DNA from 2 places in the Paucibacter sp. M5-1 genome. Region 2 is predicted to be linked to the other one. Evidence: predicted binding sites of a transcription regulator. Region 2 holds the regulator's gene; the other holds the start of a gene.
What was found. The regulator sigma-54, encoded in region 2, starts transcription at its own class of promoters, with help from an activator protein. The targets are predictions, from matches to a motif close to TGGCANGNAANCTGCTTT.
Positions count from the first base shown of each region.

Region 1 (7,404 bases), 820 kb from region 2:
ACGGGCCGGGCTGGCCGAGGGCGAGCTCGGCAAGATCAGCGGCCTGCATGGCGGCAAGGCGCGGCGCCTGGGGCGCAGCGATCTCTATGTCGTCGATCTGCCCGGCAATGCCTCGGAGAAGGCCGTGCAGGCCCTGCTTAGCAAGCATCCGCAGCTGCGCTTTGCCGAACTGGACCAGCGCGTCGCGCCGGCATTGGCCGTCAACGATCCCTATGCCGGCAGCCAGTGGCATCTCGGCAAGATCGGTGCACATCAGGCCTGGGATATCACGCAGGGAGCGGGCATCACGATTGCCGTGCTGGACTCCGGTATCGACGCCGCCCATCCGGACCTGGCCGCGCGCCTGGTGCCGGGCTGGAACGTCATCGACGGCAACTCGAACACCGCCGATGTCAATGGCCACGGCACGGCCGTCGCTGGCGCTGCGGTGGCCACGCTGAACAATGGCACCGGCGTTGCGGCCGTGGCCGGCCTGGCCCGGCTGATGCCGGTGCGCATCGCCGACGCCAATGCCTATGCCTACTGGAGCACGGTGGCTCAGGGTCTGATCTGGGCCGCCGACAACGGAGCGCGCGTGGCCAATATCAGCTATGGCGGCGTGACCGGCAGTTCCTCGGTGCGCAGCGCCGCCCAGTACATGAAGAGCAAGGGCGGCCTGGTGGTGGTGTCGGCCGGCAATACCGGCATCGAGGAAACCACCGGGGCGAGCACCAGCATGATCACGGTCTCGGCCACCGACGCGAATGACCAGCGCAGCAGCTGGTCCAGCTACGGCAGCTATGTGACCCTGGCCGCGCCCGGCCAGGACATCTGGACCACCACCCGCGGCGGTGGCTATCAGGCCTGGTGGGGCACCTCGCTGTCCAGCCCGGTGGTGGCCGGCGTGGTCGGGCTGATGATGGCGGCCAAGCCCTCGCTGGCCAGCGACCAGATCGAAAGCCTGCTCTACTCGACCGCGCTGGATCTGGGCACGGCCGGCCGCGACAAGCTCTACGGCCATGGTCGGGTCAATGCAGCGGCGGCGGTCCAGGCCAGCCTGGCGGCGCAGGCGCCTGACACCCAGGCACCGACGGTGGCGATCGGCGGCCCGCAGGGCGGCAGCACGGTCGGCGGCCTGGTGGCGGTGGATGTCAATGCCAGCGACAACGTCGGCGTCGTGCGGGTTGAGCTGCGCGCCAACGGCAGCCTGGTGGCCAGCGACACCAGCGCGCCCTATGCCTTCAGCTGGGATTCCAGCAAGGTGGCCAACGGTTCGGCAAGCCTGAGCGCTCAGGCCTTCGATGCGGCCGGCAACAGCGCTGCCTCGGCGGCGCTGACCGTCATGGTGTCGAACGCACCGGCCGTGACCGTGGTCGACAGCACGCCCCCGGTGGTGGCCATCAGCAACCCTGCCAACGGCGCCAAGGTGTCGGGCACGGTCGGCATTACGGTGCAGGCCTCCGATGATTCTGGTGCGGCCGGCATCACGCAGACCTTGTTGATCGATGGCAAGGTGGTCGCCACGGCCAACGGTGGCACGCTCAGCTACAGCTGGAATACCCGCAAGCTCAAGGCCGGCGCCCACAGCATCAGTGCTACCGCCAAGGATGCCGCCGGCAACACCCGCAGCATCAGCATCCAGGTCAGCCTCTGAAAGCAAAGAAACCCGCCTGCCGGCGGGTTTCTTGATCGAAGAAGCTGAGACTTCAGGCGACGACTTTGCGACGACGACCGGCTGCCGCGCCCAGCAGGGCCAATCCTGCCAAGGCCAGGCTGCCCGGCTCCGGCACGGTGGAACCACCGCCGCCGCCGCTGCCACCGCCGCCGCCATCGTCACCCTCGCGACCCCAGATCGATACATGCGAGATGGCTCCACCATTGGGCCAGAAACCGTCGAGGAAGATGCTCTCGGTACCGTCCCAGGCGCTCAGGTCGTAGAAGTAGTAGGACGGGGCATGATTGCCATCCTTGATGGCCATATAGCAGTCGGGGCAGGCGATGCTGGCGCCGCTGAGGTACTCGATCAAGGCATCGGCCGGGTCGTTGGCCGGATTCGAGAATGTCGTCTTGTAGCTGCCTGCAAAGGTTCCGGAGTCTGAACCCAGGCCTGATCCGCCCGAGACATCCGATTTGTAGAGCAGGCTCAAGGAGCCGTCCGGTGCGCCAAGACCGAACTGTGAATAGACGCAGTCGGGTTCGCAGTTCGAGTTGCCAAGATTGGCGCCGATCATGCCGACCGAGCTGGGTGTCAAAGTCAGGGTGGCCTGAGCAGGCATGCTGGTCGCCGCCAGGGCCAGGCCAAGGGCCGCAAGCAGTGACGAGGGGCTGGACAAGGCTTTGGAAAGGACCTGGGACTTCATGGCTGTTCTCCTTGGCTGGCTTTGGGCTGGCTGGTGAAGCAAGAAAAGCAAACTTGATGCCATTTACCTAAGTCATTGTTTTGTAATCTGTTTGTAACTTGGCCTGGCGCCGAGTGGCGGAATTTGTAAAGTCAACCGACAAACATGGGGGCAGGTGACAGGTCTGCTTGATGCCGGCACGCCGGTTGCTCATCCATCATGGTCATTGGTTTTCTGGCCAGCCTGGGGCAAACCCCTGTCTGTACTTTGTATCCAAAGTCCATCGCGCGACCGAGGCGCCGGCCGACTAGCGTCAGAATGGCGGCTGTTGTAGGCAGAGCCAGCGGTGCGGTCGATGAATCTTGTGAGTGGTGGGGAAGCCCCGGAAGCGTTTGAATGGCAGAGCCGCGTGCGTCTGGTCGACGAGGTAGCGCGGGTGCTGCGCCAGCGCATCTATACCGGCTTCTACCCGCCCGGCGAGCTGCTGCGCCAGGTGCAGCTGTCGGAAGACCTGAAGGTCAGCCGCACGCCGCTGCGCGAGGCGCTGCGCATGCTGCAGAGCGAGGGCCTGGTCGAGGCCGACGGGGTGCGCGGCGTCAGCGTCGCGCGGGCCGACCGGCGCCGGCTGCTGGACGCCTACACGATGCGCGAGATGCTGGACGGCCTGGCCGCACGCCAGGCGGCCGAGCGCGGCGCCGAGCGCGCGCATGCGCTGCTCGACCCGATGATCGCGGCCCAGCGCCGCACCTTGGAGCCCTGGTCGCCGGCCGACTACACCCGCTTCAATGTGGACTTCCACTCGGCCATCATCGCGCTGGCCGACAATGAGTTTCTCAACGCCCAGCTGGCCCTGGTGCGCAAGACCTCGCAGGTGTTTGCGCCGGCCGTGCTGATCAGCCATGAGCGCGCCGGCCCCGCCATCGCGGAGCATGAGCGCATCGTCGCGGCGATTGCCTCGGGCGATGGCGACGCCGCCGAGCGCCTGGGCCGCGCCCATATCCACGAGACGATTCTGTGCCTGCGGCGCGAGCTGGATGGCGGCGCGCCCCACGGCGCGACGGTGCCGCCTGCCGTGATCGGGCGTCGGCGCCCGGCCGCATGAGCCTGTTCCTGCTCAAGCGCTTTGCCACGCTGATCGCCACGCTGCTGGCGGCCTCCTTGCTGGTGTTTGGCGTGCTGGAGGTGCTGCCCGGCAATGCGGCCCAGCTCTTGATGGGGCCGGATGCCGCGCCCGAGGCGGTGGCCGCACTGGCCGAAAAACTGGGCCTCAACGACAGCGCCTGGACCCGCTACGGGGCCTGGCTGGCGGGGCTGCTGCTGCGCGGCGATATGGGCTTGTCTTACGCCTACAGCACGCCGGTGGCCGAGCTGATTGCCGAGCGCCTGGCGTTGACCGTGCCGCTGGCGCTGATCGCGATGGCGCTGACCACGGTGATCGCGCTGTCGGCCGGCGTCTATGCGGCCTCGCGCCACAACCAGGCCGGCGATGTCGGCATCATGGGCCTGAGCCAGCTGGGCATCGCGGTGCCGAATTTCTGGTTCGCGATCCTGCTGATCCTGCTGTTCGCGGTGCATCTGCAATGGCTGCCGGCCGGTGGCTTCCCGGGCTGGCGCGAGGACGATGGTGGCGGCATCTGGCCGGCGCTGCAGGCCCTGCTGCTGCCGGCCGTCTCGCTGGCCGTGGTGCAGGCGGCCATCCTGGCCCGCATCACCCGCTCGGCGATGCTGGAGGTCTTGCGCGAGGATTTCGTCCGCAGCGCGCGTGCCAAGGGCCTGAGCCGGCGCGGCGCGCTGTGGGGCCATGCGCTGCGCAACGCGATGATTCCGGTGCTGACCGTGATGGGCCTGCAGTTCGCCAATCTGCTGGCCGGCACCATCGTGGTCGAGAACGTGTTCTATCTGCCGGGCCTGGGCCGGCTGATCTTCCAGGCCATCGCCAACCGCGATCTGATCGTGGTGCGCAATGCGGTGCTGCTGCTGGCGGTCATGGTGATCGTCGTCAACTTCGTCGTCGATGTGCTCTATGCCTGGATCGATCCGCGCATCAAGGCGGCGGATCTATGAGGCGCGCGCTGAAACACCCCAGCTTTGTTCTTGGCGCCGCGCTGACCGCGCTGCTGCTGCTGGCGGCCCTGCTGTCCCTGCTCTGGACCCCCTGGCCGCCCTACGAGATCGACATCCCGGCCAAGCTGCAGGCGCCCAGCGCGGCCCACTGGCTGGGCACCGACGCGCTGGGCCGCGACATCGCCAGCCTGCTGCTGCTGGGCGCGCGCAACTCCATCCTGGTCGGCGTGATCGCCGTGGGCATCGGTCTTGGCATCGGTACCCTGCTGGGCCTGTGGGCGGCGGCGCGGCGCGGCTGGGTCGAGGAGGCGGTGATGCGCTTCTCGGACTTCAGCTTCGCCTTCCCGGCCATCCTGCTGGCCATCATGATGACGGCGGTGTTCGGCCCCGGCATCGTCAACGCCATCATCGCGATCGGCATCCACAACATCCCGACCTTCGCCCGCATCAGCCGCGCCAGCGCCAAGGCGCAATGGGCGCGCGACTATGTGCTGGCCGCGCGGGCCTGCGGCAAGGGCGCCTGGCGCATCAGCGTCGAGCATGTGCTGCCGAACATCGCCTCGGTGCTGATCGTGCAGGCGACGATCCAGTTCGCGCTGGCGATACTCGCCGAGGCCGCGCTGTCCTATCTGGGCCTGGGCACCCAGCCGCCCGAGCCCAGCTGGGGCCGCATGCTGGCCGAGGCGCAGACGCTGATGTTCCAGGCGCCGCTGCTGGCGGTTTTCCCCGGTCTGGCCATCATGGCCGCGGTGCTGGGACTGAATCTGCTGGGAGATGGCTTGCGCGACCTGCTCGACCCCAAGCTGGCGAGGGCGCGCTGATGCTGGAAGTCAAGGACCTGCGCGTGCAGCTGCAGACCCGGCGCGGCCCGGCCGAGGCGGTGCGCGGCCTGAGCTTCGAGCTGGCGCGCGGAGAGACGCTGGGCCTGATCGGCGAATCGGGCTGCGGCAAGTCGCTGACTGCGCTGGCGCTGATGGGCTTGCTGCCCGACAGCGCCCAGGTCAGCGGCGAAATCCGCTTCCAGGGTCAGGACTTGCTGGCGCTGAGTGACCGCGAGCGCAGCGCGCTGCGCGGCAACCGCATGGCCATGGTGTTCCAGGAGCCGATGACGGCGCTGAACCCGCTGCACCGTGTCGGCGCCCAGGTGGCCGAGGCGCTGCGCCTGCACCGGGGCTGGGGCGCGGCGCCGGCGCTGGAGGAGGCGGTGCGCCTGCTGGACCGCGTCGGCCTGCCCGACGCGAGGCGGCGTGCCTTGGCCTATCCGCACGAGCTGTCCGGTGGTCAGCGCCAGCGGGTGAGCATCGCGATGGCGCTGGCCTGCGAGCCCGATCTGCTGATCGCCGACGAACCGACCACCGCGCTGGATGTGACGATACAGGGCCAGATCCTGGACCTGCTGGCCGAGCTGGTCGAGGAGCGTGGCATGGGCCTGATCCTGATCTCGCACGACCTCGGCGTGATCGCCGAGAACGTGGGGCAGATGCTGGTGATGTACGGCGGCAGCGTGGTTGAGCGCGGGCCGACCGCAGCCGTGTTCGAGCGCATCGGCCATCCCTACACCCAAGGCCTGTTCGCCGCCCGGCCACGGCTGGGCATGGCGCGCGGCGCGCGGCTGCAGACGATTGCCGGCAGCGTGCCCGAGCTTGCGGACCTGCCCGCTGGCTGCCCCTTCAGCGCGCGTTGCCGGCTGGCGACGGCCGAATGCGCTGACACGCGCCCGCCGGCGCTGGCCATGCCGCAGCCGGGGCATGAGGTCAGCTGCCTGCATCTGGAGGAGGCGTTGCGTGGCCGATGATGCGCTGCTGAAGGTCGAGAACCTGCATCGCCACTACCGGCTGCCGCGCGAGCGCCTGTTCGCGCCGGCGCCGAGTTTGCAGGCGCTGCGCGGTGTCGATCTCGAGCTGCGGGCCGGCCAGTCGCTGGGCGTGGTCGGCGAGTCGGGTTCGGGCAAGAGCACCCTGGCGCGGGCGGTGATGGCGCTGGAGACGCCGGACCAGGGTCGGGTCTTGCTGAAGGGGCAGGACCTGCATGCGCTGCCGCCGGCCGCGCTGAGGGCGGCGCGGCGCGACTTCCAGATGGTGTTCCAGGACCCTTATGGCTCGCTGGACCCGCGCCGCAAGGTCGGCCGCATCGTCGCCGAACCCCTGGTGTCGCTGACCTCCGCAGGGCCGGCCGAGCAGCGCGAGCGGGTGCTCGACAGCCTGCTGGCCGTGGGCCTGCGCGAGGCCGATCTGGACAAGTATCCGCATGAATTCTCCGGCGGCCAGCGCCAGCGCATCGCGATCGCGCGCGCGCTGGTGACGCGGCCGCAGCTGATCGTCGCCGACGAGCCGGTCAGCGCGCTGGATGTCTCGGTGCAGGCCCAGGTGCTGAACCTGCTGCAGGACCTGCGCGAGCGCTATGGGCTCTCCTATTTGCTGATCAGCCATGACCTGGCCGTGGTCGACCATGTCTGCGACCAGCTCATCGTGCTCTACCAGGGCCGGGTGGTGGAGCAGGGCAGCCCCGAGGCGCTGTTCCGCCTGGCCGCCCATCCCTACACCCAGGCCTTGCTGGACGCGGTGCCGCGTGCGCGGCCGACGGGCCAGCGGCGGCGCGGCAGGCCTGCCGTAGTGCCGATACAGTCACGGCCGATGGCAAGACCTGGCACCGGCTGCGACTTCGCGCCGCGCTGCCCGCATGCGAGCCCGCGCTGCGCGGCCGAGGCGCCGCTGCTGCGCGAGCTGGGGGCGGGGCAGCGCGCGGCATGCCATCATGCCGAGAAGATTTTGCAAACCCGGATTGCAGCGGAGGATTCCAGATGTTGATGAAGCAATTGATACTGGCCACGAGTCTGGCCGCACTGGGGCTGCTGAGTGCGGGCGTCCAGGCGCAGGCCAGGAAGGACAGCCTGGTGCTGGCGATGACGCTGGAGCCGCCGGGCCTGGACCCGACCGCCGGCGCGGCCTCGGCGATTGCCGAGATCGTCCAGTACAACATCTTCGAGACCCTGAGCAAGATCGGCCCGGACGGCAAGGTCAGC
Region 1 covers NZ_JAPZLM020000001.1:3,886,382-3,893,785, forward strand. Annotated here, with positions in the region: gene O5M90_RS18300 (MHFG family PEP-CTERM protein) at 1-1,633, shown strand, start outside; gene O5M90_RS18305 (PEP-CTERM sorting domain-containing protein) at 1,686-2,339, opposite strand; gene O5M90_RS18310 (GntR family transcriptional regulator) at 2,674-3,420, shown strand; gene O5M90_RS18315 (ABC transporter permease) at 3,417-4,382, shown strand; gene O5M90_RS18320 (ABC transporter permease) at 4,379-5,203, shown strand; gene O5M90_RS18325 (ABC transporter ATP-binding protein) at 5,203-6,177, shown strand; gene O5M90_RS18330 (ABC transporter ATP-binding protein) at 6,131-7,189, shown strand; gene O5M90_RS18335 (ABC transporter substrate-binding protein) at 7,183-7,404, shown strand, end outside.
Region 1: a site for sigma-54 is predicted at 2,384-2,401, ahead of O5M90_RS18305 (PEP-CTERM sorting domain-containing protein). Genes of this name have one in related genera too.

Region 2 (7,404 bases):
GCCAGCGCAACAGGGTTTCGGCGCCCAGCAGAGCGCCGTCGCGGCCGACCTGGGCCTGGTAGTGCAGCTCCAGCTGTCCGAGCGGCAAGGCCTCGCGCAGATCGGCCTCCAGCGCGGCGCGCTCGGCCAGCGCCGCCTGGGTCAGCGGGTCGAAGAAGCACAGCTGGTTGCGCCCGGCCGCCTTGGCCTGGTACATCGCATGGTCGGCATGCTTGAGCAGGTCTTCGCTGCTGGTGTCGCCGGCGCCCCAGATCACGATGCCTATGCTGGGCGTGCTGTGGTGCAGGTGTTCGTCGAGCTGGTAGGGCTGGCCCAGCACACGCAGCAGCTTCTCGGCGGCCGCCTCGGCATGCAGGGCGGCGACGCCGGCGTCCGCACCGAGGTCTTGCAGCAGCACGACGAACTCGTCGCCGCCCCAGCGCGCCACCGAATCCTGCGCGCGCAGCGCGGCCTGCAGGCGCTGGGCCATGCTTTTGAGCAGGCGGTCGCCCATGCCGTGACCCAGGGTGTCGTTGAGCGATTTGAAGTTGTCGATGTCGATGAACAGCACCGCGCCATGCCGGCCGCTGCGCTGGCTGGCGGCCAGGCTTTGCGCCAGCCGGTCCAGCAGCAGGCGGCGATTCGGCAGGGTGGTCAGCGGGTCGTAGAAGGCCAGCCGTTCGATCGCAGCCTCGGCGCGCTTGCGCTCGGAGATGTCGCGGGCCAGGCCGATGAACAGGGTCTGGCCACGACGCTCGATGCGCGAGACGGCCAGGCTCATCGGGAACACCTCGCCGCTCTTGCGGCGGCCATCGACATCGCGGCCCTGGCCGATCACGCGCGCCGGACCGCCGGCCAGATAGCGCCTCAGATAGTCGTCGTGTCGCCCGCTGTCTGGCGCGGGCATCAGCAGGCTGATATTGCGGCCTATGGCCTCCACCGCCGGGTAGCCGAAGATGCGCTCCGCCGCCGGGTTGAAGGAGGCGATCTGCCCGGCGCTGTCTATCGTGATCACCGCGTCCACCATATGGTCGAGGATGGCCTGGGTGTGCTGGGCCTGCTCCTGCAGCTTGAAGGCGGCCTGCTGAGCCGTCGCGAAGATCAGGCGCTGGCGGCGCTGCCACAGCAGCAGGGCCGCCGCCATGCCCAGCGACAGCAGGCCGCCGATCAGCAGCACCGCATGGAGCTGGCGCCGCCAGGGCGCCTCGATGCCTTGCAGCGCCCGCCCGACGGCCACCAGCAGGCCGGCATCGGTGCGCAAGCCGGCCGGGCTGACATGGCGGGCGGCGGCCAAGCGCTCGTCCTGGCTGATCTGGGCGCGCATGCGGTGCAGGCTGGCGCTTTGGCCGCTGGCCAGATGGCGGGCCAGGATGGAGTCCGGCATGGCCAGCAGATTGCGGCCTATCCAGCGCTCATCGGGCGGCGTCATGCTGAACAGCAAGCCGCCGGTGTGTGCCAGTGCACTCCAGGTGTCGGGCGAGGGCTGGGCGGTCTCCAGCACCAGGCGGAAGTAGTCCGGGTCCAGGCTGGCGGTGACCACGCCCTCGAAACGGCCTTGGGCATCGAACAAGGCCCGCGCCAGCGTCAGCGTGTGCACGCCCATGACGCTGCGAAACGGCGGCGAGACATAGAGCAGCCCGGGATCGGGCCGCTGTTGCGGCATGCTGAAGTAGTCGCGCGAGCGCACATCCAGGCCCAGCAGCTGCGGCACCGAGCTGGCTCGCACCCGACCCTGGGCATCGACCAGCATCAGCACGCGCACGCCGGGCATGGCGCGTGCCAGGGTCTGCAGCAGCGCGGCGCTGTCCTGCGGCAGCCGCTCGGCGCGCCAGCCCCGGCGCTGCACGGCCACGGTGTCCAGCGCCGCCTTGATCGCCAGCATCTGCTGCGAGACGATGCCGTCCAGCGTCTGCACCAGCACTTGCAGCTTCTCGCTTTCGTGCCGCTGCAGCGCGCTGCGCTCGGTCTGCAGCCACCAGGCCGCGCCAGCCCAGGCCAGACTGGCGGCGGCGAGCAGGGCCAGCCATTGGCGGGCGATGTGGATTGGCGGGCGGAGAGGGGCGAGATCGGTCGAGAGCATGGGCGCGGGTTGGCACAGTAGCCAGGAACCGCGTCAATGCTCTTGATTCAAGTCAATAGACGGCCTTCCCGTCAGCGCAGGCGTTGAACACGCGGCGCCTGATTGCGTCCTTCGATCTCCATATAGAAAGCGCCCATGAAGCCGCGGCGTATCGTCACTTTCGGGTTCTCTATGCTGTGGACGCCGCTGCTGTCGTCGCTGATCTGCCAGAGCTGGCCATTGGCCAGGCGCAAGGTTTGTTGTGGCCGCCAACCCTCGAAGCGGCCTGGGATGTGGCTCTGGATAGTGTCGATCTGGCCCGGCGGGCGTTGCAGGCCGAACTGCTCTGTTGACGCAGCGGGCGCCGGTTTGACCGTGGCAGTCGGGGTGATGTCCGTCAGCGGCAAGGCGTCGTAGCAGGCCAGCCGGGCCTGAGTTTCGTTCAGGCTGCGGCATTGACGAACCGCCGCATCATCGATCGCCAATGCTGAGTTGCACAGCAGGATCAAGAGCGCGCTTGTAGTCTGAGCTTTCATGGACATCCTTATTGCGGAGCTTTCACATCGCCTTGCGCAGATTCGCCGGCGCGATCTTCAGAGCTTCGCGGTACTTGGCGACGGTGCGGCGGGCGACCTGGATGCCTTGCTCTTCGAGCATGTTCGACAGCGCGCTGTCGGACAGCGGCTTGGCCGCGTCCTCGGCCGCGACGAACTGCTTGATCAGCGCGCGCACCGCCGTGCTGGAGGCATTGCCGCCGGCCTCGGTGTTCAGGCCCGAACCGAAGAAGTACTTCAGCTCGAAGGTGCCGAAGCGGGTTGCCATGTACTTGGCATTCGTCACGCGCGAGATGGTCGACTCGTGCAGGCCCAGCTCATCGGCTATTTCTCGTAGCACCAGCGGCTTCATCGCCAGCTCGCCATGGGTGAAGAAGCCTTTTTGCCGCTCGACGATGGCCTGCGAGACCCGCAGGATGGTGTCGAAGCGCTGCTGGATGTTCTTGATGAACCAGCGCGCTTCCTGCAGCTGGGCGCCCAGCGGCGAGTTGCTGACGCCGCCGCGGGTGGCGCGCAGTGCCTGGGCATAGAGCTCGTTGATGCGCAGCTTGGGCGCGACCTCGGGGTTCAGCATCACGCGGAACTCGCGGCCGACCTTGTGCACGATCACATCCGGGATCACCGCCTGGGCCTGGCCGCGCGCGAACTGGCGGCCCGGCTTGGGCTCGAGACTGGTGATCAGGGCCTGGGCCTCGCGCAGCAAGGCCTCGTCGGCGCCGGTCAGCGCCATCAGCTTCTTCAGATCGCGCTTGGCCAGCAGCTCCAGATGCTGCTTGCACACCAGGATGGCCACCACCTGGGCCTCGCTGCGCGGCCGTGCGCGCAGCTGCAGGATCAGGCATTCGGGCAGGTCGCGGGCGCCGACGCCCAGCGGTTCCAGGCTTTGCAGCCATTTGAGGGCGCAGCGCAGCCGGTCCAGCAACTCGTCACGCGCCTCTGGATCCGCCTCGCCGGCCAGCGATTCGACCAGCTCTTCGAGGCTGTCCTCCAGATAGCCGTCCTCGTTGAGCGACTCGATCAACACATAGAGCGCGGCGCGATCCTCGGGGCTCAGCATCATGCCGGCCAGCTGTTGGTTCAGGTGCTCCTGCAGGCTCAGGCCCGGCGAGTCCTGCTCGGGTCGCTCGCCGTCTTCGTCGCCGCTGCCGGAGCCGCTATTGCTCGGCAGCTCGCGGATGCCGTCGAAGTCATCTCGCTCGGTGCCGTTTTCCCAGTCCTCGCGCTCGGTGGCGCCGAAGTCCTCGGCCTGGATCTCGGGCGTGGTCTCGGGCTCGCCGGCGCCGCTGTCGGCGCCGATCTCGTCCTGGGCCTTGCGGATCTCCGGCAGCTCGGCGGCGGCCGGCGCGTCGGGAAATTCCTCCTCCGTTTCGAGCAGCGGGTTCTGGGCCAGCATCTGCTCGACTTCCTGGTTCAGCTCCAGTGTCGACAGCTGCAGCAGACGGATCGATTGCTGCAGCTGGGGCGTGAGCGCCAGATGCTGGCTGAGGCGGACCTGTAAGCTCTGTTTCATGGGCCTACATACGGAAATGTTCGCCCAGATAGACCTTGCGCACGTCGGCGTTGTCAACAATCTCGTGCGGCGTGCCCTCGGCCAGCACCGTGCCCTCGCTGATGATGTAGGCGCGGTCGCAGATGCCCAGGGTCTCGCGCACATTGTGGTCGGTGATCAGCACACCGATGCCGCGGCTCTTCAGAAAGCGGATGATGCGCTGGATCTCCAGCACCGCGATCGGGTCGACGCCGGCGAAGGGTTCGTCCAGCAGGATGAAGCGCGGCTGGGTGGCCAGCGCGCGGGCGATCTCGACACGGCGACGCTCGCCGCCCGAGAGCGCCGGCGCCGGGCTGTCGCGCAGCTTCTCGATGCTCAGCTCGTCCAGCAGCTTTTCCAGCGCCTCGTTGATGCGGGCGCTCGACCAGGCGCGGCCGTTTTCGTCCTGCTGCAACTCCAGCACCGCGCGGATGTTCTCCTCGACCGTCAGCTTGCGGAAGATCGAGGCTTCCTGCGGCAGATAGGACAGGCCCAGGCGCGAGCGCTGGTGGATGGGCAGGCGCTGCACGGCCCGGCCGTCGATGCGGATCTCGCCGGCATCGGCGCGCACCAGGCCGACGATCATGTAGAAGCTGGTGGTCTTGCCGGCGCCGTTGGGGCCAAGCAGGCCGACCACCTCGCCGCTGTGCACATCGAGATGGACGTTCTTGACCACCTTGCGCACGCCATAGCTTTTCTGCAGGCCCTCGGCCTCCAGGCGGCTGAGGGCGGCGCTGGGTTCCGGGGTGGCGGCCGTCATGAAGGCTTGCGCGGCTGTTGCAAGCCTGGGCTGGTCTGCAGCGGCAGGGCCGGCTCGGGAGCGGCCGGCTCGGAGGCCGCCGCCGCGCGCGGCATCAGCACCATGCGGCCGCGGCCGGCCGGGTGGGGCGAGGTCTGGCCGCCCTCGATGCTGAAGACCTCGGAACGGTTGTCGTAATGGATCACCGCACCGACCACCTCGTCGGCCACGGTGGCGCCGCGCATGCGCCGCACCACCGCATTGCCGACGAAGCGCACGGTGTCGGAGCGGCTGTCGTACTCGACCTGGTCGGCCGAGCCCTCGACCGCCTCGCCCGGCACATCGCGGGCCTGGCGGAAGGTCACCGGCTTGCCGGCCTCGCCGCTGGCATAGGCCTGCTGGTAGCCGTCGCTGGTCTCGCGCACATCCATGCGGGCCGCGCGCATCACCATGCTGCCCTTGCTGAGCACGACATTGCCGCTGAATTCGGTGCGCTGCTTGACGAAGTCGACCCCGCCGCGGTCGTAGTCGATATTGATCGGCTTGTTGCGGTCGGCCTTCTCGGCCTGTGCGGAGCCCGCCCAGCCGCCGGCGGCCAGCGCCAGGGCAAGCAGCATCAATCGGAGGGGGGCGGGTCTGTTGTTCATGGCGGCACAGTTCTTGCAGACCATTCTAGCCCCGGATTGGGGCCCGGGCGGGGTCAGGCCTTGCCGCTGCGCAGACGCTGGATCAGGAAGTCCACCGTGGCCAGCGCGCGCTGGCCCGATTCGATCTCGCTGACACGCTGGCCGGCCGAGGCCAGCGACGGCGAGGTCCAGAAGCGGCCGCCGACGCCCAGGGCCGGCACGCCGTCGATGCGATAGGCCTCGCTGAGCTTCTCGGCCTGGGTGCATTTGGTCTGCACGCCGAAGGAGTTGTAGGCCTGGGTGAACTTGTCCGCCTCGATGCCCAGCGGCGTCAGGAACTCGGTCATGGCCTTGACGCTGTCCAGGGCCTTGCCCTCGCGGTGCATCGCGGCAAAGACGCGGGCGCGCACATCTTTTTCCTTGCCCAGCGCTTCAAGTGCATAGAACAGGCGCTGGTGCAGCTTCACATTGGCACGGAAAGCCACATGCACATGGCGGAAGCTGACGTCGGCGGGCAACTGCTTGACCCAGTCGGCCACCACCGGCTCGAAGGCATTGCAGTGCGGGCAGCCGTACCAGAAGAATTCCACCACCTCGATCTTGCCCGGCGTGCCCGCCAGCGGCTGCGCCAGGCGCTGGTAATGCTTGCCCTCTTGCGGGCCGCCCTGGGCCAGGCTCAGGCCCGGCACAGCCAGGGCCAGACCGGACAAGCCCAGCTGGGCCGAAAAATCACGACGCTTCATCCTGAAATCCTTTGCGAGGCAGCATTAACAGACAACGCCTGCATCCTAAGCGAGTTGACCGCTCAGCGCTGGACGCGCACCAGATTCGCCTCGATGCCGGCGGCCTCGACCTTGCGCTGCAGGCCCTCGGCCTCGTCGCGGCCGTCCATCGGCCCGATGCGCACGCGGAACACCACGCGGCCCGATTGCTCGCGCTCGTAGACCTTGGCGCTGAAGCCCTGCATCGCCAGCTTGGCGCGCTGCTGTTCGGCATCGTCGGAGCGGGTGTAGGCCCCGGCCTGGACGAAGTAAAGATAGCTATCGGCTGCGGCGGCACTGGCCGCCTTGGCGGGCGCAGTGGCGGGTGTAGCGGCCGGCGCGGTCGCGATGGGCTTGGCGCTGGCGGCCGGTGCGGCGGCGGGGACCGGGGCTGGGGTGACGGGCGCGGGCGCTGGCGTCGTGACGGCCGGCGCCGGCACGGGGGCGGGGCTCAGCACGCCGCTGGCCGCCTTGGCGCCGGGGCGGGGGCTCAGCGCGGCATTGGGGTCCCAGTTGCGGTTGCGCTCGGCTTCCTGCGCGTCATGGTCTGCTGTGCGTTGCGGCACCTTGTTGATGAAGGGAATCGGCACCTTGGTGATGTAGAGCGCGACACCGAGCGCGATGCCCAGCCCCAGCAAAAGCCCGACGATCAATCCCAGTACAAATCCACCCCGCTGCTGACGCTGCGCTTGAGCTCGGCTCATGAATTCTCCAGAGTTTCACGTGACATCACTTCCGGCGCGCTGACGCCCAGCACGGCCAGCGCATTGCGCAGCACCTGGCGGGTGGCGGCCAGCAGTGCGGCGCGGGAGCGGGTCAGCTCGGGCGCCTGGTCCAGCACGCGCTCGGCCGCATAGTAGCTGTGGAAGGCGCCGGCCAGATCGCGCAGATAGAAGGCCACATCATGCGGCGCCAGGCCCTCGGCCGCGCCGCTGAGCATGCGCGGATAGTCGGCCAGCTTGAGCATCAGCGCGGCCTCGGTCGGGGCTGTCAGCAGGCTCAGATCGGCGCCGCCGAACTGGCTCTCGTCGCCGCCGGCGGCCACCCAGTTGCGGATGATGGAGCAGATGCGGGCGTGGGCGTACTGCACATAGAACACCGGGTTCTCGTCGTTCTGCTTCAGCGCCAGATCGATGTCGAAGGTGAACTCGGTGTCGG
Region 2 covers NZ_JAPZLM020000001.1:3,065,264-3,072,667, reverse strand. Annotated here, with positions in the region: gene O5M90_RS14370 (bifunctional diguanylate cyclase/phosphodiesterase) at 1-2,059, opposite strand, end outside; gene O5M90_RS14365 (hypothetical protein) at 2,131-2,574, opposite strand; gene O5M90_RS14360 (RNA polymerase factor sigma-54) at 2,597-4,102, opposite strand; gene lptB (LPS export ABC transporter ATP-binding protein) at 4,107-4,880, opposite strand; gene lptA (lipopolysaccharide transport periplasmic protein LptA) at 4,877-5,506, opposite strand; gene O5M90_RS14345 (thiol:disulfide interchange protein DsbA/DsbL) at 5,560-6,228, opposite strand; gene O5M90_RS14340 (SPOR domain-containing protein) at 6,291-6,950, opposite strand; gene argS (arginine--tRNA ligase) at 6,947-7,404, opposite strand, start outside.